Regions from separate parts of the Moorella sp. E308F genome, predicted to be linked through region 3. Evidence: riboswitches for the same ligand, from Rfam matches in the RefSeq annotation. Region 3 holds a riboswitch; each other region holds the start of a gene.
What was found. A riboswitch is a leader RNA that binds a small molecule or an ion and turns the genes downstream of it on or off. The one in region 3 is predicted to bind cyclic di-GMP.

Region 1 (9,821 bases), on a different contig from region 3:
GGCCTGGATAATCTTAACATCATTCGCCGCGCCCTGGCGCTCCACCAGGGAGAGAGAAAGAAGCCCGGCCCCCAGGAGGGAAAGGACCAAGATGGCCAGCAGCACTCCCGGCAGGGCGCTGCCGCGCCGGTGCCAGCACCTCCCCGGCAACCCCACCCCATCAATTCTTCCCTTGCCTGTAGCTATACTCCGCCGCCAGTTGCCGGCCAAAGAATATCACCTGCAATAAAAATCTTTACCAGAATCTTTACCAGCAAGTTAAATGCTAACCTCCGGGGTTCATCACCTTGAGCCGCAGGGCCGCCGCGGTAGTTACGTCAAAGTCCCGTCCTTCGGCGTCCCGGGTAACCAGGTGGATGGTTACGGTTTTACTGTTTTCCGGCGCCTCTGGACGGTCATAAAAAAATTCCAGGGTCTGCACCCCATAGGCCAGGAGATTATAGCCGCTGAAGCTTAAAGATCCTTTATTTTTAACAGCCCGCCGGAGATCGCTACCGCTCAGCTCATATTTAAGCTGGTTTCCGGCCGCGTCGGCAATTATAAGGGTATATCTCCCCGAACCGCTAACCACCTGGCCGGCCGCCTGGATCTCCCTGGTCATCTGCATCAGGGCCACGCGGGCATTCTGCTGGGCATCCATGCGGTCCCAGCCGCGCTGCCACCATTTTAAACCCGCCTGGAGGATGCTCAAGGAAGCCATAAGGACCAGGACCATCAGGGTGGCGGCAATTACAGTTTCAATTAAAGTAAGGCCGGCCCGCCGCCACTTCACGGCCACCTGGCAACCAGGGTTGCCAGTTCCACCTGCCCCGCCGGGTCATTCACCGGGCGCACCCGCACCATCACTTCCTTCACCTGTAGGACGAGGTCATAATCTGTTATAGTTATCTGGTACTCATATCCCGGCCGACCGGGGTAAGCCTGCCAGGTGCCGCCAGCTCCAGGCAGGGAGGCCAGGCCATTATAACCAGCTGCCAGGCAGGTTTCCATACGTTCCCGGGCCAGATTCAAAACGATGGTTTCCTGGCCGCCCCTGGTATAACCCTGGGCGGCGGTGATAAACATACCCAGCATAGGCGCCAGCACAGCCGCCAGCAAGGCTGCTGCCACCAGGACTTCAATCAGGGTTAGACCACGGTTGTTACCCGGCCTGCAACACTTTTTCACGTCGTTTTCCCCGCCTTGACCCGGCCGGTAACCGGCATAATGGTTATATAATACTCCCGGCCATAACGGTCCTTCAGCACTATATCTCCGCTATTTACCGGTTCCCCCTCGATCGTAAAGGATATTTCACTACCCAGCCTGGAACCGGCATGCTGTAAACGTAATTCCATAGTTATGCCCGCGGGAAGTTTGGTTTCCCGGATAATCTCCGTATTTTTTTTCAAGAAATACAGTTCGTTGACGTCGTCAAGGAGGAGCTTCCACTGGCGGTCCTCGCCGCCCATGGCCCTCTGCTGTACTTCCCGGATATCGCTGACCAGCTGCCAGGCCGCCGTCTGTACCTGCCACCATGCCAGGCTCTTAGCCACTACCGGCAGGACCACCGTAGCCAGGAGCCCAGTGATGGCCATGACAGCTACCATTTCTACCAGGGTAAAACCGCCATTTCCCTTTACCGGCCGCCTGGAGCCAGCCTTTACTCCCCCTGCCATGATGACTACTCTCATATTAACAGCTCGCACTTTGCTTGGCCTAATATTATATAAACCTGCCAAGATACCAGTGCAACATTTCCTCGCCAAAAAACAACGCCAGCAGCCCCCCCATGGCGATAAAAGGCGCGAAAGGAAGAGGGTCCTGCCGCTTTTTCCGGCCGGTGACCAGCAAGCAAACGCCCGCCAAGCCGCCTGTGACCAGGGAAAGGAAAAGAGCCAGAGATGCCAGGGGCCAGCCGAGGAAAAGCCCTACCATACCTGCAAGCTTGACATCCCCGCCGCCCATGCCACCTTTACTTATTACGGCAACCAGCAGCAAAAATCCTGCTGCCGCAACTGCTCCCCATAAAGAAGACCAAAACCCCACATCCCGCGCCAGCAGGCTTAAAAGAATACCGCCGCAGGCACCGGTCACCACGAGGCGGTCAGGGATCAGGTAGTGCTCCAGATCGATGAAGCTGGCGGCTACCAACACGGCGCTTAGAAAAAGGTATTTTACCAGGATCCAGGAGAGGCCGAAATTATAAAAAAGGGTGGTAAATACCACGCCTGTGACAAGCTCTACTAAAGGGTATCGAGGGGAAATCGGCAGGCGGCAGTAACGGCACCTGCCCCGCAAGAGCAGGTAGCTCAATACGGGTATAAGGTCGTACCAGGCCAGCGCCCGCCCGCAAGCCGGGCAGTGCGAACGACCCCAGACCACCGTTTCCCCGCGCGGCAGGCGGTAAATGACCACGTTGAGGAAACTACCGATAAAAAGACCCGCTAGGAAGAAAAAAACTTCAATCCAAAACATACTTTTCCCTTCTACCACATTTATGGCAAGCCCAACTACACGACAGACGCCTATTACCCAAACGACAAGCGCGCCGGCGCTATAACCCCTCCATCCAGATGATCACCGAGATGTAGTACGTGCCGTTTTCCTCTCCCACATAGGAGTAACCAACACTCTCCCTGATGCGCCAGTCTACGGCGTCGCGGATACCCTGGTCAGGGAAGCCGCCGATAGTAACTACAGCGCATTTGGTGTTGTTAACTGGAATCTGGTTGCCCGCGGCGTCATAGACACTACCGCTGGGTATTACACTCTTCCAGTAGCGATAATGGCCGCCCCAGGGCGTGGTGCCGGGCGGCTTCTCCAGGTACGGCCCGTTCCAGCCGGTGCTGCCGTCAGACTTTACGAAGTAAAGGAAGCCATATTCGTCTCCTTGGTCGTAGGGGCGATCGTAGGAATCCTGCCCCGCCTTCGGCCAATCACCGGTATCGGCGTAATAGGCATAACCGGCCGCCTTTATGGCCCGCACATCGGCGACCACCCGCGATATCTTCGCCTTTTCCACCGCCCTGAAGGCGCTGGGAGCAACGACGGTCGCCAGCACCCCGATGATGGCGATGACCACCAAAAGCTCTACCAGGGTGAAGCCGCGGCTGTCCCGGCGCACGTCCGGCAAACAGAACATCAATGGTTCACATCCTTAACCGGGAAAAGATGATCCGGTTTCACTACTTCACCCCCGTCGCAACAGGGCGCACAGCTTCCGGCCGGGGCTGTTCGCTGCCGGCGCCGGAGGGCGCCGGCAGCACTTAAAAAGCAATACATCTTAAAACTTTAGTGTACTGAGGAGACACTTAGTCTCTGGAAATTAAAATGTGTACTCCATTGTTATCCTGGAGAACCACACTATCGCCCAGGTCAGCTAGCAATTTGTCGGAAGCGCTGTCCGGTACACTATCAAGTGTCAAATACCTAGCAGCATCTTCGTTGCCATCTCCGTCCCAATCTTTATCTTCGTCATTATTATAGACATAACTTCCGCCCCACGGGTTCTTGCTCGGCCAGCGCTCCAGATAGGGGCCGTTCCAGCCAGTTACGCTTACGCTAGAACTTGGGCCTACAAAATGGACTATATTATTGTTACTACTTCCTCCAATACCATCTACTGGCCAAACGCCTGTATCGGTATAATAATTCAGCGCTGCCGCCTTAATCGCCTTGTAGTCCGCTTCGGCGGCCGCCACCTTGCCCTTTTCGATGGCCTTGAAGGCGTTGGGGGCGACGATGGCGGCCAAAATGCCGATAATGGCAATAACAACAAGAAGCTCCACCAGGGTGAAACCCCGCTGGTCCCGCGCCTTTTTCAGTCTCTGCCACATCAATCAATCAACCTCCCTGATTTTTTTGCCTGCGCTTTTTACTTTCCTGCTGCCAGCCCGCCGGGGAAACCTACAAGTAAATCACCCCCCTCTTACCCGCATTATTATCCCCGATCTCAAACGCGGCAGTACGCAGAGTTATCCTTGCACTCCTCGACATGGAACCGCCGGCCAGGGCATTGTCATGAGGGCAGGCTGCTAGGATAGCCACCGGCAAAATGAGAAAAAAGATACCCCGCGCGCCTCTACCTTATGCCGCCCAGCATCTGAAAGTAGGGAAGAAAGACCGAAATTACGATAAGCCCTACTATGCTGCCGAGGCCGACGATGAGGACGGGTTCTATCAGTGAAGCCAGGCGGGCCACGACCGCCTCCACCTCCTGCTCATAAAGACCCGCCACTCGTTCGAGCATGGCATCCAGGGCCCCAGTTTCCTCGCCTACCGTAATCATCTCCACCACCATGGGAGGGAAGACGCCGCTCGCTTCCAGTGGAGTCGCCAGGCTCTGCCCGTCGCGAACGCTTTCTGCCGCCCGCTCCACCGCGCCGGCCACCACAGCATTGCCCACCGTACGCCGAACTATTTCCAGGGCCAGCAGGACCGGTACACCGCTGTGCAGGAGGGTACCCAGGGTGCGGCTGAAACGAGATAGAACCGCCTTATGATGCAGGGGACCGAAAATTGGTAAACGAAGGAATAAACGGTCGACCTGGTAGCGCCCCGCTGGCCTTTGCTGCCAGCGGTAAAACCCGTAACCGGCGCCGGCCAGGAAAAAGACCAGAAAAGGCCACAAGCGCCGTAACCATTCACTTAGCCCCAGAACCAGGCGCGTCGGCCAGGGCAGGGGCACCTGCAGGCTGTTCAACATGACCTGGAAGGAAGGCAGGACATAAGTCAGGAGAAAAATAACTACCAGGAGGGCAACCATGCTGACTATCGCCGGGTAGGTCAGGGCCGACTTGACCTTTTCCTCTACTTCATGTTCCCGTTCCAGGTGCCCGGCCAGGCGCTCCAGGGTCTCGTCCAGGGCCCCGCCCAGCTCCCCGGCCTCGACGGTATGGATGAAGATAGGCGGGAAGACCCGGGGCTGCCGTTCCAGCGCCCGGTAAAAGGCCTCCCCGGACTCCAGGTCCTGGAGAAGCATACCGATACTTTCTCGCAGGGAAGGATTTTCTGCCTGTCGCTGTAAAATATGCAAGGCCGTCACAATCGGCAGGCCAGCCCCCAGCATGGTCGCCAGCTGGCGGCTGAAGAGGGCCAGGTCGCGACGGGATACCGGCCGCCGGAAAAGGCGCCGCCATTCCCGGGCTGGGGTTACAACCGCCGGCCGGCAGTAAGTAATAAAAATCCCCTGCCGGCGCAGTTCCCGGATGGCCAGTTCCTGGCTTTCCGCTTCAATTGTCCCGCTAACTGCATTCCCCCTGGCATCCCTTCCCCGGTAGGCAAAATTCATGCTTTCCCTCCAAAATATAAATAGCCACCGGCAACAGGGAAAGATAGAACTCTTCCCCGGCAGCCCGGCGGCCATGACAGCGTCTACAGGCCCGTAGCTTTGCGCCCCCGGCTTTCGCCGGGTTTGCCTTGAACGAGGATATATGGACATTTATTCGTCATAAAAAGGCAAATTCCTGCTAATCCTGGCGCCGTTAACCATTATTTAATTCTCTATCCGCTATCATACCCCTGGTGACCAGCTGCCGCAGAGCCATGTCCATGGTCTGCATGCCGTAGCGGGCTCCCGTCTGCATGCTGGAAACAATCTGGTGGGTTTTACCCTCGCGGATGAGATTCTTAACAGCCGGGGTAGCAATCAGCACTTCCACGGCTGCCACCCGGCCCTTCCTGTCGGCCCGCGGTAAAAGCTGCTGGGTGATAACCCCTTCCAGGGTGTCGGCCAGCTGGATGCGGACCTGCCCCTGCTGGTGGGGCGGGAAAACGTCAATGATCCGGTCAATGCTCTGGATGGCACTGCTGGTATGTAAAGTCGCCAGGACCAGGTGACCCGTTTCCGCGGCCGTGATGGCCGTGGCAATAGTCTCCAAATCCCGCATCTCGCCGACCAGGATAACATCAGGGTCCTGGCGCAGGGCGGCCCGCAGGGCACTGGCAAAGGAACGGGTATCTGAACCCACTTCCCGCTGGTTGACGATGCTACGGCGGTGCTGGTGCAGGTATTCAATGGGGTCTTCCAGGGTAATAATATGGCAGCTGCGTTCCCGGTTGATTTTATCCACCATGGCCGCCAGAGTGGTGGACTTGCCGCTACCCGTCGGCCCCGTCACCAGGACCAGGCCGTGCTGTCGTTCCGCCAGCTCGGCCACCACCGGCGGTAATCCCAGGGTTTCCAGGCTGGGTATCTCCCTGGGTATAAGGCGGATGGCTGCGCTAACGCTTCCCCGCTGGTGAAAGACATTCACCCGGAAACGGCTTACGCCGGGCAGGGAGTAAGCCAGGTCTATTTCTCCCCGCTCTTGCAATACCTCCCACCTCTCGCCCACCATAGGCCGTACCAGGCTGGCTGTCATTCCGGAATCCAGGGGCTCCCACTGGCGCTGGACTTGGAGTTCGCCGTGGACCCGGAAAACCGGCGGCAGGCCGACAGAGAGATGGACATCGGAGGCCCCGGCGGCAGCCGCCGCCCGCAGGATGGTTTCAATGTCGAACATTTTAATCCTCCCGGATAAAGCCAGGATAACAAACGCAAGGATTTTTAATAGCCAACTGCTACCAATGTTAATAAACAACGTATAGTGCCGGGCTAACTGCAAAGGGCAGAACTATGAATTCAAGATCAATGGAAGTATATGCCACCCGGGACAGTACAGTCTGGTCTTTACAAACCGCCCAGGGAAACACGCAGGACTTCACTCACCGTGGTAATCCCCTGGCGGACTTTTTCCAAACCGTCCTCGATCAAAGGCACCATACCGGCAGCTACGGCCGCCTCTTTCAGGGCCGTGGCCGGTGCCTTGGCGGTCACCAGGCCGCGGAGTTCTTCATTCATCACCAGCACCTCCTGGATGGCCGTCCGGCCGGCATAACCGGTAAAGCTGCAGCGCTGGCAACCCCGTCCCCGCCAGAGTTCTTCTACTGCGGGCAGCCAGGTCTTTTCCAAAGACCCCGGCTCGGGTCGGTAAATCTCCCGGCAGTGGGGGCAGAGCCGGCGCACCAGCCGCTGGGCCACTACGCCGATAAGGGAAGAGTTGACCAGGTAAGGTTCAACGCCCATATCTAAGAGGCGGGTGACGGCCCCGGCGGCGTCATTGGTATGGAGGGTGCTGAACACCAAATGGCCGGTGGTCGCCGCCCGGACGGCGATATCCGCCGTTTCCCGGTCGCGAATTTCTCCTACCATAATTATGTCGGGGTCCTGGCGCAAGATAGATCGCAAACCTGAGGCAAAGGTTAGACCGGCCTTGGGATTGACCCGTACCTGGTTGATGCCGGGCAGCAGGTATTCTACGGGGTCTTCAATAGTAATGATGTTTTTTTCCGGTGAGCATAAAATGTTAAGGGTGGCATAGAGGGTTGTCGTCTTACCGCTGCCCGTGGGACCGGTAATGAGGAGCATACCGTAGGAACTGTGGATGAGGCTCGCAAAGCGCTCTTTTATGGCTGGCAAAAATCCCAGGTCGTCCAGGGACAGGAGCATGGCCTCCTGGTCCAGCAGGCGCAGGACGATCTTTTCCCCGTAAACCGTGGGCAGGCTGGAAACACGCAGGTCGACGTTGCGTTTACCCAGGGTAAATTGAAAACGGCCGTCCTGGGGCAGGCGCTTTTCGGCAATATCCATGCCCGCCATGATCTTGATCCTGGAGATCAGGCTGCTTAGAACCCCCAGGGGCAGGCGGGTTAACTCCCGCAGCAGGCCATCCACCCGCAGGCGTACGCGTACTTCCCCTTCCTGGGGTTCGATGTGGATATCGCTGGCCCGCATCTGGATCGCCTGCTGGATAAAGCTGTTAACCAGCCGTACAGCCGGTGCCCCTTCGGTACCGCCGGGACCGGGAGCTTCCAGGGCAGCGGCGGCCGCCGCCTCGCTCATGCTGGCAGCAGTTTCCTTCTGCCAGAACCTGCTCAAAGCCTCTTCAATTTCCCTTTCAGCAGCTATAGCCGGCATGATCTCCTTGCCGGTAGCCAGGCGCAGGTCGTCCAGGGCCAGCAGGTTCAGGGGGTCGGCCATGGCTACCAGGAGACGGTTGCCGTCCAGGCGAATGGGGATGGCCTGGTAGCGCCGCGCCAGGCCCTCCGGCACCAGACGCACCACCTCCGGGTCCAGGTGGTAGTCGGCCAGGACGACTTTGGGAATGCCCAACTGGAATTCCAGGACTTCCAGAATACTGGCTTCAGTAATGAATCCCAGGCGGATCAAAACCTTACCCAGGCGTTCCCCGGTGCGCTTTTGTTCCTGCAGGGCCTGCTCCAGCTGGGCCGGGGTGATCATCCCGGCCGCAATTAAAAGGTCCCCCAGCCGCCGCCGGGTGTCCATTTTGCTCCCCTCCGCAACATTTTCATCTTTAGCAGGCGAGGGTGGCTAACCCCCGGGAATTCCTCAGCAAATAACCGCCATAATCTCCTCTAAACTAACCGGGGTAACCTGCACCCGGCCCAACCGTTCCGGCAGGACCATCCGCAGCCGGCCCTGGCGGATTTTTTTATCATGGCCCAGGGCCGCCTGGAAAGCAGCAGGTTCGACGGCCGGCAAATCAACAGGCAGACCCGCCCGCTGCAGCAATCGCACCAGGCGGCCGGTTTCCGCTTCCGAAAACATTCCCCGCCGGACGGCCAGGCGGGCGGCGGCGGCCATCCCCATAGCAACGGCCTCACCGTGGCGGTAGGCGGCAAAATCTGTTACGGCTTCCACGGCATGGCCGATAGTGTGGCCAAAATTTAAAATGGCCCGCAAGCCGCTTTCCCGCTCATCCCGGGCAACTATTTCTGCTTTCAAGGCGCAGGAGCGCAAAACGATGGTTTCCAGGACCCCTTCTTCTCCATTTAGGGCGCCTTCCAGGTGATCTTCCAGGTAAGTAAAAAAGCCGGCATCCATGATCACGCCATACTTGATGACTTCCGCCAGGCCGGCCCGGACTTCCCGCGGCGGCAGGGTGGCCAGGGTTGCCAGGTCGACTATGACGGCCGCCGGCTGGTAAAAGGCGCCGATGAGGTTCTTGCCCCGGGGATGGTTGACAGCCACCTTGCCCCCCACGCTGGCGTCGACCTGGGCTAGAAGTGTAGTCGGGAGTTGAATAAAAGGAACGCCCCGGAGCCAGGTGGCGGCCACAAACCCGGCCACATCCCCCACCACGCCGCCCCCCAAGGCGATAATGGCTGACCCGCGCTCAATATCGGCTGCCAGGGCAGCATCATATAGTTCAGCCGCAACTTTAAGGGTTTTGGCCTCCTCCCCGTCGGGAACCAGGGCAAGGTGGGGCTGAAAACCGGCTGCCTTGAGGCTTTGCTCCAGGGTGGGCCAGTAATGTCCAGCAATGGTAGCATTGCTTACTACCAGGCAGGGGGCTGCCAGGTCCAGGTTTTTAAGCAGGAAGCCGGTTTCCTTTAACAACCCTGAACCGCAAAAAATCTTATAAGTACGCTCACCCAAGTTTACTTTAAGCTCGCCAGCCATAATTTTAAAGCCTCCTTTATTTCTCCGGCCACGGCGTCTGCATCTTTACCGTCAGTGTCGATATATACATCGGCAAAGGTATAATAGGGCTCGCGGCGCTTGAAGAGCCCGGCCACCTCTTCCCGGCGCCGTCCCTGGAGGAGGGGGCGGTCCCCCTTCACCCCGGCACGCTGCAGGGCCGTTTCCAGCCGTACCTGGAGCCAGACAACTTTGTTGCCTTCCCGCAAGCGCCGGACATTGTCTCCGGAAAGGACGGCCCCCCCGCCGGTGGCAATAACTGCCCCCCGGGCAGCAGCTGCCCGGGCAACTGCCGCCTGCTCAAGTTTCCGGAAATATTGCTCTCCGTAGCGGGCAAAAATTTCTTTAATAGACAAAC
Region 2 (9,821 bases), on a different contig from region 3:
TGCATGGTATCAAAGATAGCCATCCCGGCTGAGATGGAACCACCAGGACTGTTGATATACAGGTGGATATCTTTATCGGGATCTTCTGCCTCCAGGAATAGCATCTGGGCAATCACCAGATTGGCTACATGATCGTCAATGGCGCTTCCCAGGAAGATAATCCGGTCTTTCAGCAAGCGGGAATAAATGTCGTAGGCCCGCTCGCCCCTGTTGGTCTGCTCAACTACTACCGGTACCAGGATTGACACTCCTTACCCCACCTCCATGGTGAAAAATTCCTTCCACAACCGCTTCTACTCCTTTTAGCCTTCCGTCGCAGCAGTTTCTCCTGTCTCCCCTTCTCCGCCTTCCCGGGGAGGTACGGCCACACTGTGCTCGACCAGAAAATCTATGGTCTTTTTAATCATTATATCGTATTTCAGGAGGGACAAGTCGCCCAGATTCTTCCGTACTTCGGCTGCATCCTGGCGGAAGATCCTGGCCATCTTCTCAATTTCCGCCTCAATGTCTTCTTCCGTGGCCGCAATATTTTCGGCCTTGGCAATGGCTTCCAGCACCAGTTCGGTCTTTACATCCCTTTCCGCCCCGGGCTGGAATTCTTTCTCTAAATCATCCATAGTCTTACCAGTATTATTTAAGAACTCCCCCAGGGTTATTTTCCTGGCATGCAGGTTGCGTTCCAGTTCCCTGAGCCGGGATTCGATCCGCCGTTTAACCATGATTTCCGGTAAATCCACCGTGGCTGCCGCTACGGCCTTGGCCACTACAGCTTGCCTTACGGCAGCGTCAATCTCTTGCCGCTGTCTCTCTTCCAGCCGGCGGCGGATATCCTGGCGCAGTTCGGCTAGAGTCTCGCACTCGCTGACGTCTTTGGCAAATTCATCATCCAGAGGGGCCAGCTCTTTTCGTTTAATGCCCCGGATGGCAACCTGGAAGACGGCTTCCTTGCCCGCCAGGTCTTCTTTGTGGTAGTCGGCAGGGAAGGTAACGGTAACGGTACGTTCCTCGTTTAGACGGGCACCTACCAGTTGTTCCTCAAAGCCGGGGACAAAGGTACCCGACCCCAATTCCAGATGATAATTATTTCCTTCTAAACCTGGATAAGGCTGGCCTTCTACCGTCCCTTTAAAATCAATGACGACAATATCCCCCGCTGCCGCCGGTTCATCTTCGATGTTCTTGATGGTAGCATAACGCTCCTGTAAGCTTTTCAGATAGGCGTCGATATCCTCCTCGCTAACTTTTACTTCCGGCCGTTCCACTTCCAAGCCTTTGTAGGTGCCGAGGTGGACTTCCGGCTTGACTTCTACTCTGGCCTTGAAGATTAAAGGCTCGCCCTCTTCCACCTTGACTATTTCCACTTCAGGGTGATCGATGGGTTCCAGCTGGTGCTCGGCTACTGCTTCTTTATAGGCCGGTGGAATAACAATTTCTACCGCCTCATTATAGATAGGCTCTTTGCCGATATACCGTTCCAGGATAAAACGCGGTGCCTTGCCTTTCCTGAAACCCGGGATGTTTACCCGCTTTACCAGGCGGCGGTAAGCTTGATCCAGGGCTTTCTGTACCCTGGGTGCTTCAACTTCAATTTCCAGAAGTACCTGATGCTTATCTAACTTCTCGACGGTAGCCTTCATTACCTACTTGCTCCTCCCTGCTCCCGACTACTGGACGCCATTCATTATGACCATCCATTTAGCATAAAATACTATCAGCAATTTTATTTCGCCGCTTTGTCTACCTTTTCCTGCCGCGCCTACTAAAAAACAAGCTAGTAGAATAACACCTCGGACAGGTAAAAACCCGATCCGAGGTCCCCCCAAGCCAAAAATATGGAGCGGAAGACGGGATTTGAACCCGCGACCCTCGCCTTGGCAAGGCGATGCTCTACCGCTGAGCTACTTCCGCCCGTTATTCAGGCACTACCACGCTTTCCGTAGCGATATATTAACAGATAGCTCCGGTTCTGTCAAGTTTTCTGCGGCTCTATAATAAAAAGTGTGGGAGGGGATAGGAAGAGATAGAAGGACAGAGGAGAAGAGATTTTAGAAGTTAAAGGAGGAAAAAGAGGGGGGCACATCCAAATCAAATGTTAGCAAACAAAAACCCCATTAGGAAAGGAGTGCCCCCATGAATAAGAATAGCACGATCACCCTCAAGGGACAAGAGAATTTTGATAAAATACTCCAGTCCATTTTAGGAGAACGGCAGGAACGTAAAGATATTGTGTTAAGGGTGACGCTAGAGCCGCCAGCATTATGCCCTGCATGTAACAAAGGCAAATTACATAAGCACGGCATTTTAAAGAAGAACCGGAAGCCCCAAGAAAGGAAAATTCGTCACGCTTTTTTATACGGGAGATGGATTTTTTTATCCTGGGTTCCTGTACGGTATAAGTGTTACCATTGTCATAAGACTTTTACCCTTCGTCCTCCGAATACCATCCCCTGGGCCAGATTTACAAAACTAGGAGTGCAGACAGTAGTGTATTATGCCCAGAGGATGAGCTTTACCTATGCAGCCCGAATATTACACCTTACTCCTAATAGGGTTATAAGATTACTAGACAAGTATATCCAGTCCGGTCTTCCAGCAGATGATACTCAAGAGCCCATAGTCTTAACCTTAGATGAACTGTCCTTTAGCGGGAATGATTATGTATGCGTAGTAGGGCGCCTGGAACCGGATAAGAGGCCTTTGACGATTTTGGGTGATGACAGGAAAGCAACTATAAAGGCTTACCTGGAGGGGCTCAAAAAAGCCGGGGTTAAAGTAGAAGCAGTAGTAATTGACATGAAAGACTCCTGGCGCAAGTTAATAAAAGCAATCTTTCCTTCAGCCAGGATAATAGTAGACCCTTTCCATGTAATTCAGGATGCCAACCGTCGCTTAAATGAAGCACGCAAGATAGAGCAAGAAGCAGGCAAGGAGAATATACCTCGCCTACCCTTGCTCAAGGCTAAAGAAAAACTTACTTCCAGACAACAACAGCAGCTAGAAGAAATTAAGAATAAATACCCGTCCCTCTATGAACTATACCAGCTAAAAGAAGATTTAAGACAAATCATAAAGATGGACCGGGTTGAAGAGGCAGAAATTGCCTTAAGCCGTTGGCTTATAAATGCAGAATGCGCTGAAAATGTAGAGGGACGGGTATGGGCTCGTACTATTAAGTTCTGGAGGTCAGAAATATTAAACCTGGTTAGATACACCCAGCAAGGCCGCCGGTACACCAATGGTTATATAGAAGGCAAGAATACTTTAAGCAAAATGCTGAAACGATTAAGTTTTGGTTTTAGGAATCGTAATCATTTCATCAAGAAAATTTTCCTGGGATGTTGCCCTCAAAATTTAATCCCACAACTATTGACATAGAGCCGTTTTCTGCCCACCGGGCTGTGACAATTTAACGCAGCGGCCAGGTTCATTAACGCCCTCGCCATCAACCATTTGTAAAAGATTGTGAACGAGTATGTTAACCTGGCCTTCGATTAACCTCAAAAGATAGTTTTTATAGGTTGCCGGCAAAGTCTTACGGCGCAGGTAATCGTCCAGGAGGGCTTCCAGTACTTCCTGGTTAACGAGTTTATCCCGGCAGGCCATCGGACAATAACCCTATGGTTTTATTCATTAATTTTACCCCTTCCCGGCAATGATCACATGCGCGAAGCAACCCTCATGGAAGACAAAAAATAAAGGACAGCCTCATCGCCAAAGGCCGCCCCTGTCTTCATGCTTAAAAATTGCAGCAGCATCAAAGTACCGGCAGCCTGGCGATCTTAGCTCGTAAAAGCCTTAGACCCATGGCTTTGCGTCCCCCCCTTTCGGTGGGGTTTGCCTTTAGCGGTAACCCTTTACGCTATTCGACATTAATGCTTTTTTTCCTGCAAAATATACCACTTTTTGGGGCAATAAAAAAACAACCCGGGCAATCCGGGTGTGGTAGGGTATATATTAAAAAGGAGGTCAGAGGGCTTTGCTCGCTTTTATAATAGCACGCCAGGGTTATAATTGTATTAAGCCCTCTTTAAAAATGAATTAAATTTATACTCCGGTTTGATTAAGTAACGCATCTTAACGATCATCAATTTGCTTACCCCCGGCCAGGCTCTCTAAAAGCTTCACCCGTCCGGAGACGTTGTTGAGGTGCTCCAGCATGGCATTGCGCGCTTCTCGCGGTCGTCTCTTGCGGATGTTCTCCAATATTTTCCGGTGTTCAGTCACCACCAATTCCCGGTGCCAGGGCAAGGTCCTGCCGTAGCGTAAACTCAAATGAAAATACTGCCGAATAATATGCTCTATAGTGGTAGAAGTCTGGATAAATATAGGATTCTTGGTGGCTAAAGCTATGCTGTTGTGAAACTGGTAGTCAGGTTCGATGGTGATTTCTCCCCTGGTTATCTCCTCTTCCAGCCTTATTTCTGCCGCTTCCATGGCCTCTAAATCCGCCTCGTCGCTCCTTTCGGCGGCCAGGGCAGCAGCCTCGGCTTCCAGCGCCCGGCGAAACTCAACCCAGGAGAGCAACTGCTGGTATTCTACCTCGTTTAATTTGGCCATCAGGTCCTCTGGTTCCAAGGGAAAGCGCTTGACATAAATGCCATTACCGTGCCTTATCTCCAGGATGCCGCTGGAGGCCAGGACAGAGAGGCCTTCCCTTAAAGTGGGGGTACCGACACCGAACATTTCGCTCAATTCTTGAACGGGCGGCAAGCGGTCCCCCACTTTATACTCCCCGCTCTTAATCAACCGGGTAATGCGCTCCACCACTTCTTCATACATTTTCTTCTTGCGGATGATTAGCCCGTCTTTCATGGTTATTCACGCACCTATACCAAAATGTTTCCACTAAGACCTCGCTGTCCTATTGCCCCTCTGGCACCGCTCAAGTTCGGATCATTCTCCACATCATGCCCTTTCAAGTTTTTGGCATAAAGGTCCAGGCGGCTTACAGGCAGCCTGGACCTCGCAAAGGGGGACCACTAATGCTTTCTTGCCTCAACTTGTGCCAGTTTTTCGTAAAAGCGAATGATGGCTCCGTGGTCGGCGTCACCCAAGCCATCAACCTTTAAGGCTTGCAGAATTTCCATAACAACAGAGGTGAGCGGCAGGGGAACTCCCACCTCATGCCCGGCAGCCATGGCATTGGCCAGGTCTTTAATATGCAAGTTAATCCGGAAACCGGGCTTAAACTGACCGGCCAGCACCAGGGGCGCCTTGGCGTCCAGGACCGTACTCCCGGCCAGGCCGCCGCGGATGGCCTGGTAGACCAGTTCCGGGTCAACGCCGGCTTTGGTGGCCAGGACCAGGGCCTCGGACATGGCGGCAATATTTAGGGCGACAATAATTTGGTTCGCCAGTTTGGTCACATTGCCGGCGCCGATGTCACCGACGCGGACCACGGAAGATCCCATGGCCTTTAATATATTATAACATTCATCAAAGTCTTCCTGTTTGCCTCCGACCATTATCGACAAAGTTCCGTCGATGGCCTTGGGTTCGCCGCCGCTCACCGGCGCATCCAGCATACGCACGCCCTTTTCAGCCAGCTTCCCGGCTATTTCCCTGCTAACCATAGGGTCAATGGAGCTCATATCAATAAGGATTGAACCAGGCCGGGCACCCTCAAGCAAACCATTCGGCCCCAGGACAGCCTCCCTCACGTGGGGGGAATTGGGCAGCATGGTGATAAACTTATCGCAGCGTTCGCCCACCTCCCGGCAGGAACCGGCCGGTTCCGCGCCGGCGGCCACTACATCGTCTACTGCTTCTTTAATAATATCATATACGACCAGCTCATAGCCAGCCTTCAGCAGGTTTTTACTCATGGGCTTGCCCATGATGCCCAGTCCTATGAAGCCAATTTTACTCATCTTTTTCTTTTTACCCCTTTCGCCAAAATTTTTACCTGGTTTTAATGTGCCGCCCAAGCGGCATACTCCTTTTATCGGGGCTAACGCACTCCCCAAATTAATCTAGCCTGTACCCGTACGCTGCCACCCAGTCTAAAGACCGGCGAGTGTCCGGTACCGGAATGTATTCCAGAGACACATAACCCTTATAACCGACGTTGTCCAGCTCCCGCAACAAGAAAGGATAATTAATCTCGCCCGTTCCCGGCTGGTGCCGGCCGGGGTTGTCGGCGATCTGGATGTGGCCGATCTTTGGCAGATGCTCGCGCAGGATAGCCGTCAGATTTCCTTCTACTTTCTGGGCATGATAAATGTCGTACTGTAAATAAACGTTGGGCATATCAACCTCGGCAAGCAGTTGCAAAACCTGTCCGGTCGTGTTAAGTAAGAAACCCGGTACGTCGTAATGGTTTAAGGGTTCCACCATGAGGTTTAAGCCATGTTCTCCCAGAACTCCAGCCGCATAGCGGACGTTGTCCACCAGCGCCTGCCACTGCTCTTCAAAAGTGAAGGCGTCTAACCTCTTGCCGGCCAGGCAGTTCAACCGCGGCACGCCCAGGGCGCGGGCCCAGGCCACTGCCTGCTTAACTCCTTCACGGAATTCTTCCCTCCGCTGCGGGTTGGCGGCAATGCCGCGCTCACCCGCCGCCCAGTCGCCGGCAGGTAGGTTAAAAAGCACCACCTGGAGATTGTTTTCTTCTACCGCGCCCTTTATCGCGTCCATGCTGTATTCATACGGGAAAAGAAACTCCACCGCTTTGAAACCCGCTTCCCGCGCGGCCTGAAAGCGCTCCAGGAAAGGCACTTCGGTAAACAGCATGGTTAAGTTGGCGGCGAATTTTGGCATATTTTTAACGCCTCCTTTTAGATTATATCTCGTCCATTTGATATGGTTCTTTACGACATTTGCTTAACCCCCCCTTTCACTGAAAACCAGGAACCAAACGGGTATAAAAAACCCTGGTAGGGAAGTTAGCTATTCAAAATAAACACCGTACCGCAGTATTGCTCCGTTTAAAGCTAATATATTTTCCGCCTTGCAGTATTCTGTCAAGCCATTAGAACTGGAAATAATATAGCCCCCTCCCTTGCCCACCTTTTCGAGCTTCTCTTTGGCCTCTAATACCGTCTCTTCGGGAGTACCCATTGTTAAGGTATAATGCAGGTCCATGTTGCCAATGAGGCAGAGCTTATCTCCCCATTCTTCCTTCACCTGGAAAATATCAACGGCACCATGCTCTAGATTGGCAATGGCGCAGATGTTTAGCTCTTCCACCAGATCTTTAAGCATGGGCAGGGGATTGCCATCAGTATGGTATATCCTGGGAATAGCTATGTGATCAACTACCTTTTTCATATGGGGCAGCATATATTTCCGGAAGTGTTCCGGAGAAAACATCGGTCCCCATTTAAAAGCTATGTCCTCGGAAATATAGGCTGCATCGAAACCTAAATCATTTACCCGCTCAATAACCTTAATACACCACTCGCCGATCAATTCCATACTTTCTTCAATAAAACCGGGGTCGTCATAAAGGGCGTAGGAGAAGTTTTCATACCCCATGCTGTTGTACGTGTTGCTCAACCCCACCCTGATACCAGCAATGGCCGCCAGGCCGTTTTGCCGGGCAAAGGATAAAAGTTCTTCGGCGCCCCTGTAAAAATCCGGATTCTCAGGATCGGGTAGAAACTCCTTTAAAGCCTTTAAGTCGTCCCTGGTCTTGAGCAGGCCTTCCTTCAATTGTTCTACGTCGCCGTTCTTCTCCATGATGGCATAAAAGGGGGGCCTGAAGTTATACGTTATGGTATCAAGGCAGAGAATTTTATATAAGTCCGGTGGGGTACGCCAGCCCGGCGGCAAATCGGTCTTGCGCCCGACAATCCTGTCGGCGAGACCTCGGTGGACGTAACTCTCAAACCACGGCACCCGGTCGGGCTGCTGTTTTTTCAATGCAGTAAGGAATCTTTCTCGGGAGGACATGGGCTTCATGGAAATATCTCCTTTCAAAAAGTAAAGCTATCTACGGGAAAGGAAGGGTTACAACCTTTTATTGCAATGTTATATTCAGGTCTTTAATCAGCTTGCCGAAATAGTCATAGGCCTCTTTGAAGAATTTCTGAAATTCTTCGGGACCCATATAAAGGATGGGCTGATGGAGATTCTTCATTGACTCTTTAAACTCGGGATCTTCGCTTACCTTTTTCAGTACGTCGGCTAGATAATCAACCACTTCTTTAGGAGTTCCGGCCGGAGCGGCAATACCTTTAACCGATCCCCAGCTGTAGAAATTAATGCCCTGCTCTTTTAAAGTCGGTACATCCGGGAAGGCGGGATCGCGCTCCGGTAGATCTACAGCCAGAGGACGCAGCCTGCCGGCCTGAATATGGGGCGCCACTTCGTTGCCGGAACCGCCGCCCACGATGGCATGCCCGCCGATCAGGTCGGTAATGGCTTGGGCGCCACCCTGATGGGGTATGGGAACGATGTTAATGCCAGTAACTTTGCCGATCCCGCGCATGGTGATATTGACGTTGCCCGTAGCCGTCGATACGCTGGCGGTGACGGGCTGATTACTAGTTTTAGCCCAATCAATAAGCTCCTTCATTGATTTAAACTGGGAGTTGCCAGGAACACAAATAATGGTTGAGTGGATCGACATCCTGGCAATAGGCGTGAAATCCTTCAGAGGATCGTAGGGTACTTTTTGCAACTGGGGACCGATTAGGTCTTCCCCTGAACCGTAGCCTATCATTAAGGTGTAACCGTCGGGCTTGGAAGTTTTGACAAATTCCCGACCTACAACAGCGCCAGCGCCCGGTTTGTTAACAATCATGACGGGCTGCGGGCAGTATTTGGTCCAAACCTTTTCAATGGCCCTGGCCAAGGCATCGGTAGAACCGCCTGCCGCATAAGGAACGATAATGGTGATGGGTTTTTCTGGATATTTACTGCTTGTTGCCGCAGCCCCTTCGTTCTTCTCTTGAGAAGGGGTATTGTCCTGAGTAGCAGATTTACCGCCGCAGCCGCTGGCAATAAGGAGCACCAGCAGGGCGACCATCAACAGACCCAATATTCTCCAGGCTTTCTTACGATACATCTTAATTATCTACCCCTTTCCATTAAGTTTATTTCCCGTAGATAGCTTTACGAAGGCTGTATTAAACTTCGCCGGTGCTCATTCCCGGCGAAACCTTCGACCTTTTTCGCTGACATAACGTTTGCAGACCTTGTGCAATCACCAGAGCTATAAAGATAGCGAACAAAGTCGCCGCTATTGGCCGGGTAAAAAAGATGGCCATACTGCCGCCCGACATCAAAAGAGACTGCCTTAAAGAATTCTCAATTATGGGGGCAAGTACGAAGGCTAAAGGTAACGGACCCGGCTCAAAATCAAGTTTGCGCATAAAATAGCCCAGGAGGCCGAAGAACAGTAAGGCATATATATTGAAGGTATCGTTGGCGATGCTGTAGACGCCTACACAGGTGAACAATACCACCGCCGGTGCCAGAATCCCAAAAGGAACCTTCAAAAGTTGAACCCAGAGACCCACAAGGGGTAGATTGAGGGCCAACAACATCAGATTGCCTATATACATCGAAGCGATAACTCCCCAAAAGACATCGGCGTGCTCTTTTACAAGGAAAGGTCCGGGTGTTACCCCCTGGATCATTAGCGCTGCAAAAATCATGGCGATAGAGGCATTACCGGGGATACCCAACGTAAGGAGAGGTATAAAAGAGGCACTGGAGGCGGCATTGTTCGCCGATTCCGGGCCAGCAACGCCGCATATGGCCCCATGTCCGAATTCTTCCGGTTTCTTGGAGCACCTTTTTTCCACGGCGTAGGACGCCAAGGAAGCAATTACGGCCCCGCCGCCGGGAAGGATGCCAACGAAAAAGCCGATTAACGA
Region 3 (9,821 bases):
CCTGCGGCTACGGCGGCACGGATGGCTTCTACCCGGCCGGCCCGGGTATCATTTACTTCCTCCAGGTGGGTCCTTAATTCCCGGATAAGCTTGCTTCCGGCCGATAGCTGGACGGTGTCGGCGCTCGCGGGAGCTTTATCCACTCGATCCTGCCCTTTAACGCCGGCAGACTGCTGGTAGGCTGCACGCACCCGGTTCCAGGATACTACCGGTCCCTGTCCTGTAATCTTCAAGCTCTTACACCCCTGTTCGGTGTTTTTCAGCTTATATAAGTTTTATATCGGTAAGTTAGCAATGATCTTTACCCGGCCGGGAACAGGTAAATATCCAGTGCAAGTACAGGAAATTAAGGGCGCGACGCAACCAGGGATACAATAGCCCCGGCTATGGCCGGCAGGGGCAGGACCTGGTCGGCCAAGCCGGCTTCCACCGCTGCCCGGGGCATGCCGTAGACGATACAGGTCTCTTCATCCTGGGCTAAAACCTGGCCGCCCAGCTCCTTAATAGCCTTGAGGCCGCGGACGCCGTCGTTCCCCATACCCGTAAGTATCACCCCCAGGCTCCTTTTGCCGTATATCCTGGCCACGGAGAGCAGGAGCACGTCTACTGAGGGCTTAAAGAGGGTGGGCACTTCAGCCTCTTCAGCCAGCTGCACCCGGACGCTGCCGGCGTGCCGTTCCAGGAGCATTTGTTTACCTGCCGGGGCAATGAGGGCCAGTCCGGGCCGGACAACATCCCCTGCCCTCGCTTCCCTGATTTCCAGGGCCGCCAGCTCATTTAAGCGCCGGGCCAGGGGGCCGGTAAAGCCAGGGGGCATGTGCTGTACAATTACGATGCCGGCAGGCAGGTCGCCGGGCAGGGCAGTCAGGATCTGCTGCAGCGCCGCCGGCCCTCCCGTGGAGGTGCCAATGGCTACAACCTCTACACTGTCCCGCCGGGGAGAAATAAAAGGTGCCGGGATAATTTCCCGGCAAGGTTTACCCCGGCAGAGACGCCCTAGCGGCACCCTGGCCGCAGCCTTAATTTTTTCCGGCAGGATCCTGGCCAGGTCTTTTATGTCTCCGGGTTTTACCGGTTTCAGGACAAAATCTACGGCACCCAGCTCCAGGGCTTGAATGGTCACTTCAGCCCCGGCAGCCGTATGGGCGGAAAGCATGATGACGGCCACCGGAGTGCTGGCCATTAGGTTTTTCAGTGTCGTCAGGCCGTCCATGACCGGCATTTCCAGGTCCAGGGTTACCACCTGGGGCTGCAGGGAAGCGACTTTTTCCAGGGCTTCCCTGCCGTTACGGGCATAACCCACTACCTGGATGCCGGGGTCAGCTTTTAAGATGTCAATCAGCAACCGCCGGCTAAAGGCGGAATCGTCAACGACCAGTACCTTAACTGGCCAGTTCACGGCTAGCCTCCACCCCCAGGTCATTCACCAGGCTGCGGACATCCAAGATCAGGGCCACGCTGCCGTCGCCCATGATGGTGGCCCCGGCAATGCCCGGTATCTTACCGATAAAATTCCCCAGGGACTTGATGACAATCTCCTGCTCGCCGATAAGGTTGTCGACAATAAAGCCGATCTGTTTTTCCGCCAGGCCGACAATAACTACGGCATAATTTTCCCCCGCCGGTACAGCCCCGGCCACGCCCAGGGCTTGACCCAGGTATATGAGGGGAAGCACCCGGCCGCGTACGACTACCACCTGCTGGCGATGGACGTACTGGATGTCGTCCGGGGTGATGCTGATAATTTCGACCACATTGGCCAGGGGGAAGGCATAGACTCGCCCGCCGGCCTGGACCAGGAGGGAACGGTTAATGGCCAGGGTCAGGGGCAGCTTTATGGTGAAACACGTCCCCCGGCCGGGGGTGGTGCGGATGTCAATGGTACCGTTGATCTTTTCCAGATGGTTACGAACAATATCCATGCCCACACCGCGGCCGGAAACATCGGTGACCTTATCTGAGGTGGAAAGGCCCGGCAGGAAGATGAGATCCAGGGCTTCCCGGGGACCAAGCCTGGCGGCCGCCTCACGACTGATCAGCCCCCTGGCCACGGCCCTGGCTTTTATCTTTTCCGGGTCCATACCGGCGCCGTCGTCTTCTACGGTTATGACAATCTGGTTTTCCTGGTGGAAGGCCCGCAGGCGAACCGTGCCGTGGCGAGGCTTGCCGGCTTTCAGCCTGGCTGCCGGCTCTTCAATGCCGTGGTCGATGGCGTTGCGCAGCAGGTGGATGAGGGGATCGCCGATTTCCTCAATAACCGTGCGGTCCAGTTCCGTTTCCCGGCCTTCAATAATAAAGTCGATCTCTTTGCCGGCCTTCCGGGCCAGATCCCGGACCATGCGGGGGAAGCGGTTGAAGACCTGGTCAATAGGAAACATGCGCGCTTTCATGATCTCTTCCTGGAGGTCGGAAGTAATGCGGCCAATGTGCAGGGAGACTTCTTCCAGGGTTTCCAGGAGCTCTTCGTTGCCCAGGCGGGCTTTTAACCCGTTGCCCACTTCGGCCAGGCGGGTGCGATCAATGACCAGTTCACCGACCAGGTTCATAAGGTTTTCCAGGCGCTGGACATCTACCCGTACTGTCTGGGTGACGCGCAGCTCCCCTGTCCGGCCATTAGCCCTGGCGCCAGGCGCATCCATGCCCTTGTCGGCGGCAGGGACGGCCGCTGCCGCCTCATGTTCATCCGCGAGGACGATAGGCCGCACCGTTACATCTTTAATTTCTGATATAGACTTGACGATATTGGCCAGGGTGTCGGCATCTTCCCGGCTGACAATGAGCAGGGTAAAAGTATCGTAAAATTTTTCGGCTTCCAGGTCCTGGGTATGGGGGACGCTTTTGATAATCTCACCGGCGTCCTTGAGATTGTTGAATACCAGGTAAGCCCGGGCCGCCTTCATCTGGCAACCTTCTTCGAGCTGCACCCGGATCTCATAAGGCTGAAACCCTTTCACCTGAGCTGCGCGGATGACATTCTCCTCAACATCGTCGAGGGTGAGGGCCTCGTCGCCAGGTGCCTTTTCCCGACGACTGGCTCCCGCCTCGCCGGACAGAACGGCTTCCAGGCGGGCAACTATATCTTCTACCTCGCCCTCTTCTCCGTTGCCGGCAGCAATGCTGTCTTTTAACAGCCGCAGTCTATCCAGGCTGGCCAGGAGGATGTCAATGATCTCCCGGGAAACGGAAAGCTTCCCCTGGCGTAAGAGTTCTAGCACGTTTTCCATGCGATGGGTGAGGGTGGCCAGACGGTTAAAACCCATGGAGGCAGAAGATCCCTTCAGGGTATGGGCCGCCCGGAAGATGGTGTTTAGCAGGTCAAGGTCATCGGGGGTTTGCTCCAGCTTGACAATGGCTTCATCCAGCTGTTGGAGCTGCTCCCCGGCTTCATCGAGGAAAATACCCAGGTACTGAGACATGTCCAGCTCGCTCATCTTGCATCCACTCCGGCAGCTATTTCCTGCTCCAGCTGGCGCTGCTCGCTCTCACGCAGCACCCGCTCTAGATCCAGGAGGATAATCAGCCGCTCATTCCACTTGCCCACACCCTTGAGATAGGCTACATCAATGCCGCTTATCATGGGAGGAGGCGGCTCAATGCTGGTAGCCGGCAGGCGCAACACTTCAGAAACGGAATCGACAATCATGCCCACCGTCACCCGCCCCAGTTCCACCACCATAATCCTGGTATTATTCGTGATGTCGGCCCGTGGCAGATCAAAGCGTTTATGGAGATCAATCACCGGGATGATGCGGCCGCGTAAGTTGATTACCCCTTCGATAAAAGCCGGGGTCCTAGGAATCTGGGTAATGTTTTGCATGCGGATGATTTCCTGGACGTGGTTAATATCAACGCCGTAAGTTTCACTGGCCAGCTGGAAAACAACCAGCTGGATTTCCGCTGCTGTTTCCGTTGCCATAAGTATCCCACCCCTCTTTATCTCACAGGTAAATTCTGCATTGCTAGGGAAATTCCTTTAAAAGCAGGTATATTTTTATCTCCGTTGGCCAGGCTAAAGTTGCTGGCAAAACCTGATTCCGAGTAACCGGTCGTTCAGACTGAGTTTCCCCGCCCTGATTATAAATAATGGAGGGAGCAATGAATATGCCTCCTCAAGTCAAGTGCCGGGTGGCCAATTGCATCTACTGGCAGGACGGCAACTGCCACGCCGACAGTATTACCGTGGCCGTCCAAGGAACGCCAAATACCTCCAGCGCCCACAACGACCGCGATACCGAGTGTGAAACCTTCCAGGCCCGCGTCTGAAACAGGAGGCGGGAGCAAAAAGTCGTAGACAGGCACTATTATAGCTTGAACCGGGCCACCGCCTTTTCCAGGTTACCTGCGGCAACGGCCAGCTGCTGGGCCGCCTGACTGATCTGGTCCACGGCTGCCGTCTGCTCTTCCGTGGAAGCGGAAACCTGCTGGGTGCTGGCAGCCATCTCTTCAATACCGGCGGCTATACTTTCGACCCGTCCTTTGACCTGGCGGGAACCCGCATACATTTCTTCCGCCTTAACAGCTACATTTTTGATCTTGCTTACCAGGGTTTGGATGGACTGTTCAATGGCGGCGAAAGCCATACCCGTACGGCCCACCACTTCCGTACCCTGGCGGACATCCTTAGAGCCTTCGGCCATGCTGTTGACCACGCGCTCCGTCTCCCGCTGGATCTCCTGCACCAGGCCGACAATCTGTTTGGTGGCTTCGGCCGACTGCTCGGCCAGTTTCCGCACCTCATCGGCAACGACGGCAAAGCCGCGTCCCTGTTCCCCGGCCCGGGCCGCTTCAATGGCCGCATTCAGGGCCAGGAGATTGGTCTGCTCGGCAATGCCGGAGATAACACCTACAATCTGGCCAATCTGCTGGGAACGGGCTCCGAGCTCCTCTACAGCCCCGGCCAGGCTTTCCATGCGCATGGAGATGGCCTCCATTTGCTGGGTGGCTTCGGCCACCGCCCGGGCACCTTCGCTGGCCTTAGCTGCGGCCTGGTCGGAGGCGGCTGCCATATCCTCGGTGTTGCGATGGACTTCTTCCACCCTGGTCACCTGGGCGTCAGTCGCGGCCGCCGTCTCGCTGACCTGCTGGGCCTGGTCTTCGGCGCCTTTGGCCATTTCCTGGGTGGTGGCGGCCACCTGGCGGGCGGCGTCCCCCAGCTCCTGGGACATGCGGGCCAGGTCCTGGCTGGCCGCGGCCACCTGGTTAGTCATCTCCCGCACCTGGCCGATAAGCTGGCGCAGGTTTTCTCCCATAGTGTTAAAAGCAGCGGCCAGCTTGCCCACCTCATCGTTGGTTATAACTTGAAGGGGTTCGGCAGTGAGATCACCGCCGGCGATCCGCGTAGCGTAGGCAGCTACCTGGCCCAGGGATTTACCGACCATGCGCCTGATAAACCATGCTACCAGCAGCCCCAGAATCAGAGCCAGGAGAAGGCCGCTTACCAGTACTGCCCGCGCTCCCGTCACAGCGGCCGTTAGCCGGTTTTCGGCTAGGGTGTTTTTATCGATCATTCCTTTGGCCATGTGGTTGGCGATATTGTTGATGTTATCCAGGGAGGCCCCCATCTGGAAACTCAAAATAGGCAGGGCCGCCATGCGGTCTTCCTGGCTGGTGTTGACGATGCTGTTCTTGAAGGTATCGGTAAAACTCTTGGCAGCCTGGGTCATGGCCGCGAGATACCCGGCCACCTGGCTGTCGAGTTGTTGTTGTTCCAGCCGGGCGCGGGCGTCATTGAAACGCTTCATGGCGTCGTCAAAGGCCGCCACATGGGTCTGGGAACCATTGATTATGTAATCGGTGGCCCGGCGGTAGGCATCCCACACGGCGTTGGTCATCTCGGTAAAGAGCATGTTCTGCTCATGGGCCAGGGTTACTTCCCGGGAAAGCCGGTCTACCTGCTGGAGATTAAAATTGACATAGACCACTACGGCAACAAAAATCATAATGATAAGGATAAAGCCGGCTGTTAATTTCCTTCCCAGCCGCCAGCGGCTGAAAAAACCTACCCGGGCCTTTACCGGGCGGGGTAATCCGGGCGGCTCTTGACCCGCCGGTTGCCCTGCCCGGCCTTTCTTTTTAAATAAGTGCAAACGCATAAATGGAAACCCCTCCTCCGGTTGGTTAATAAATAATAAAAGCTACCCCCTGGGTAGCCCCGTCCCACCCGCGGCAACTGGCTGTCCTGGCCCGTAGCCGGGCTTTAGACCCTGTAGCTTTGCGCCCCTGCCTTTCGGCAGGTTTGCCTTTTCGGGGAATTTTTTCTATTTTCGCCTTAATTATAACGCAGGAAGCCATTATTATGCAAGATATACCAATTAAGAAGTTCTCCTATTGGCTTTCCACGGCAGTAGTACTATTACCGGTTTTTTCGCCCCGGGCTATCAGCTCGGATATGGTTACCAGTTCATAGCCTTTATCCCGTAACCCCTTAATCAGGAGCGGCAGGGCCACCAAGGTGCCGGGACGGCCTTCATGAAGGAGGATAATGCCTCCATCCCGGACATTAGCCAGGACGTGCTGGACGATGGCCCCGGGGCCGGGATTGGACCAGTCACGGGGATCTACGCTCCAGGTAACTGTTGGGGTGCCCAGCCCGGCTGCTGCAGCCAGCAAATTGGGTCCCATGGCGCCATAAGGGGGACGGAAATATTTTACCGGCCGGCCGCTTATTTTCTCCAGGGCGGCAGCCGCCTTGCGGAGGTCGGCCTCAGCTTCAGCCCGGGTCACCTTTCCCAGGTTGGCATGACGCCAGGAGTGGCTGGCTATTTCGTGGCCGCCTTCCAGGGCTGCCCTGACCAGCTCCGGGTGGGCTTCAGCCTGTCGCCCGACCATAAAGAAAGTGGCCTGGGTTCTGGTAGCTGCCAGTACGGCTAAATAACGTCCTGTCCACCGGGGAAAAGGGCCGTCGTCAAAGGTCAGGGCCACCCGGCGGCCGGCCTCCGGTACCTGGCGCAGAGGCTGGAGCCCGCGTTGGGACTGCGGCTCCGGGGCGGCCGGCGCCGGCCGGGGTGGGGGTGGCGGTATAGCCACGGGTTCAACAGGGGCGATAGACATTCCCGGATCGCCACCGGCCATCTGGTAATGTTCTGGAGAAGGCGGGGAGCTTATCTCCGGCCCGGCAGTTCCAGACTGAAGCCAGCCGGCACCGCCAATGGTGGTTACAACCGCCATTAAAGCAGCTATTACCACCAGGTACCCCAGCTGCAGCAACGCAACCGGCCAGATCGCCCGCGGGTACCTGCCAATCCTGGCCACCCAGGGCCAGTGCCCCACCACAAATTTACCTGCCTGGCTCATACCGGTTCGCCCCTCCTGCCCGCTTTTTTTCATGCAGTACTTTCTACTTTATTAGACGTTTTTCAGGGCCGTTAGTTCCGTAAATATGACGTAAAATTGGCTGCCGCCAGTTTGCCATAATATGTAAGAATAGCAATCATAGCTTGCGGAGGGACGATTTCATAGCGGTAATAACGTTGGACATAAGCCAGGGCCTGCTGGAGCCTGGCTGTACCGGCGACAGCTTCCAGCTCCAACCAGAATATGGCTCCCCGGTTATAGACGGCCTGGCGGTAGACCTGCTCATTACCATATTCCTCAAGGGATAAGTTAATAGGTTGAGCTGTCTGTTCCGCCAGGCGCCCGATCTCGGCCAGTTTAGCCTGGTAAAGGACCGGATCGCGCTGGCGGTAAAAAAGGAGAGTGCTGTACTCGGCCAGGCCTTCGTCAATCCAGGCCGCATGGATGCTATCGTTCCCCACCAAGTTGTACCACCACTGGTGGGCAACCTCATGGACAACGGTAGCAGGACTATAATTTTTGCGGTTACTTAAAATAATAAAGCCCGGGTATTCCATGCCGGCCAGGTTATCCAGGGGGACAAAAGCCAGGTGCAGGTAGCTGTAGGGATAGGGTCCATAAATTGCCTGGAAAAATTCTAAAGCCCGGCCGGCTGCCTCCAGGGCGGCCGCTGCCTGCTCATCCCGGGCGGCTGTCACCAATTGGACCGTTCCCACCTGGCGGGTGGTAAACTGCAAGTCAGGAGCGGCCGTAAAGGCAAATTCCCGGATGGGGTACTCGCTGTTAAAGGTCCAGACGGTCCAATCACCCCCTTCCTGCCGCCCTGTTTCCCGGGCACTGGCCAGGACCTGGTAACCGGGGGGCATAGCCAGGCGCACCCGGTAATAGGCATCAGCGGCAAAATATGGGTCACCGTAGGATGTACCGGCAACCCCTGTCCAGGTATCGCCGGTACGCGGGGCAAGGATTGGGTACCAGCCGGCTGCCATCAGAAGGTCCCCGTTGCGGCTCAGGCGCGCTGCCCCTGGCGGTACCTGGGTAGTGAAGGAAAGGGAGAGGAAAAGGGTTTCCCGGGGAGCGAGGTTCAAGGGCAGAAATATTTCCAGGGAACTACCCCGGGAATTGAAGGGAACGGGCCGGTTATTTATATAAACCCTGCTAACTGTTAATTTCGCTCCATTACCATACTGAGCATTGGCCGGGAGATTGAAATATAGTTTCCGCAGAGGTACAAGATAAGGATTTTGGTAAGCTAGGAGGAGTTCACCTGCAAGCTGCCCCCTGGCAGGATCGTACCTGGCCTGAAGGTCATACACGGGATAATAACGGAAATGCAGGCCGGCCCGACCCTTGAGGGGAGGGAGGCGTATATCAGTACTTTCCTGCTCTGGAGCAGCTCCCATTCTGCCGGCGTCAGGCAGTCCCAGTACCTCCAGAGCCAGGTTTAAGGGTATGTAAAGCTTATCGTCTACCAGGACCGGGGCCACGTCAAGCCGCCGGGGTACTCCATCGACCTCGGCTGCCAGGCTGCCGGCGGCTACGGCAGCTCCTTTGCTTCCCCGTAAAATACCCCTGTTCTTGTACCAGTCGGCACTGCCGCCGGCCAGGGGTAAAAAATCTCCCGCCGATACCAGTATATGCCCCCCTGCTTCCAGGGGTGGCGGGTCCAGGACCACCTCTTTAAATGTGATCTCTTTAACAATGATCTCCGGCAGGGATTGAATTGGCCCCGGCACTGCTGCCGGGCCGGAAAAAATGACCAGGGCCAGCAGGCCAATAAGGGCACCGGTGAGGATCTTTTTGGGCATCGCTTCACCGCCTTGCCCTTTATTTCGACAACACCACCCTTTCTCCTGCCACACGCATAGGCAAAAAGGTCAGGTGCATAATAAGTTTAAGCACTTTTTAAGGGGGGAGCCGGGTGAGTATCTGGCGGACTAAAAGCATTAAAGACTTTATGCAGGAAGGCCGGGACAATGAAAAGTTAAAACGTAGTATTGGCACGCCGGAATTAATCGCCCTGGGAGTAGGAGCTATAATCGGCTCTGGTATTTTTGTCCTGACTGGAGTAGCGGCGGCCAATTATGCCGGCCCGGCCCTGGTCTTTTCCTTTATCCTCTCCGGCATTACCGCCGGGCTGGCGGCCCTGGTCTACGCCGAAATGGCCGCCATGATCCCGGTGGCCGGGAGCGCCTATACATATGCCTATGCTTCTTTAGGTGAAATTATTGCCTGGATTATCGGCTGGAACCTGATCCTGGAGTACATGGTAGCCTCGGGGGCGGTGGCTGCCGGCTGGAGCGGTTATTTCACTGATATGCTAAGGTCCGTGGGGATTGCCCTGCCTGCGGTCCTGGTAAATTCTCCTGCCAGCGGCGGCCTCATTAATTTGCCGGCCATCCTCATTACCGCCCTCATGACCCTGGTAGCCATAAGGGGCACAACTACCAGCGCCAGGACTAACAAAATTATCGTAGCCATCAAAATCCTGGTAATCCTGGCCTTCCTGGCACTGGGCATTCCCCGGC

Region 1: it holds a riboswitch for cyclic di-GMP, as region 3 does, so the genes downstream of both, E308F_RS11235 (type II secretion system F family protein) here and E308F_RS16720 (methyl-accepting chemotaxis protein) in region 3, are expected to answer to the same signal.
Region 2: it holds a riboswitch for cyclic di-GMP, as region 3 does, so the genes downstream of both, E308F_RS13305 (hypothetical protein) here and E308F_RS16720 (methyl-accepting chemotaxis protein) in region 3, are expected to answer to the same signal.

Annotation. Positions count from the first base shown of each region.
Region 1 is NZ_BJKN01000002.1:938,366-948,186, forward strand. It holds gene E308F_RS11200 (hypothetical protein) at 1-210, opposite strand, end outside; gene E308F_RS11205 (hypothetical protein) at 266-772, opposite strand; gene E308F_RS11210 (prepilin-type N-terminal cleavage/methylation domain-containing protein) at 769-1,167, opposite strand; gene E308F_RS11215 (type II secretion system protein) at 1,164-1,673, opposite strand; gene E308F_RS11220 (prepilin peptidase) at 1,705-2,457, opposite strand; gene E308F_RS11225 (type II secretion system protein) at 2,537-3,124, opposite strand; gene E308F_RS11230 (prepilin-type N-terminal cleavage/methylation domain-containing protein) at 3,294-3,818, opposite strand; gene E308F_RS11235 (type II secretion system F family protein) at 4,064-5,272, opposite strand; cyclic di-GMP riboswitch class I at 5,328-5,410, opposite strand; gene E308F_RS11240 (type IV pilus twitching motility protein PilT) at 5,466-6,485, opposite strand; gene E308F_RS11245 (GspE/PulE family protein) at 6,653-8,308, opposite strand; gene aroB (3-dehydroquinate synthase) at 8,372-9,445, opposite strand; gene E308F_RS11255 (shikimate kinase) at 9,424-9,821, opposite strand, start outside.
Region 2 is NZ_BJKN01000003.1:115,781-125,601, reverse strand. It holds gene clpP (ATP-dependent Clp endopeptidase proteolytic subunit ClpP) at 1-248, opposite strand, end outside; gene tig (trigger factor) at 303-1,637, opposite strand; tRNA gene E308F_RS13315 (tRNA-Gly) at 1,834-1,908, opposite strand; gene E308F_RS13310 (ISL3 family transposase) at 2,131-3,375, shown strand; gene E308F_RS13305 (hypothetical protein) at 3,364-3,603, opposite strand; cyclic di-GMP riboswitch class I at 3,762-3,849, opposite strand; gene E308F_RS13300 (FadR/GntR family transcriptional regulator) at 4,075-4,812, opposite strand; gene garR (2-hydroxy-3-oxopropionate reductase) at 4,980-5,870, opposite strand; gene hyi (hydroxypyruvate isomerase) at 5,968-6,756, opposite strand; gene E308F_RS13285 (uroporphyrinogen decarboxylase family protein) at 6,886-7,899, opposite strand; gene E308F_RS13280 (tripartite tricarboxylate transporter substrate binding protein) at 7,958-9,007, opposite strand; gene E308F_RS13275 (tripartite tricarboxylate transporter permease) at 9,069-9,821, opposite strand, start outside.
Region 3 is NZ_BJKN01000001.1:1,160,812-1,170,632, reverse strand. It holds gene flgM (flagellar biosynthesis anti-sigma factor FlgM) at 1-233, opposite strand, end outside; gene E308F_RS05865 (protein-glutamate methylesterase/protein-glutamine glutaminase) at 347-1,399, opposite strand; gene E308F_RS05860 (chemotaxis protein CheA) at 1,383-3,431, opposite strand; gene E308F_RS05855 (chemotaxis protein CheW) at 3,428-3,916, opposite strand; gene E308F_RS05850 (DUF1540 domain-containing protein) at 4,102-4,263, shown strand; gene E308F_RS16720 (methyl-accepting chemotaxis protein) at 4,302-6,092, opposite strand; cyclic di-GMP riboswitch class I at 6,162-6,250, opposite strand; gene E308F_RS05840 (polysaccharide deacetylase family protein) at 6,325-7,293, opposite strand; gene E308F_RS05835 (M1 family aminopeptidase) at 7,365-9,101, opposite strand; gene E308F_RS05830 (amino acid permease) at 9,215-9,821, shown strand, end outside.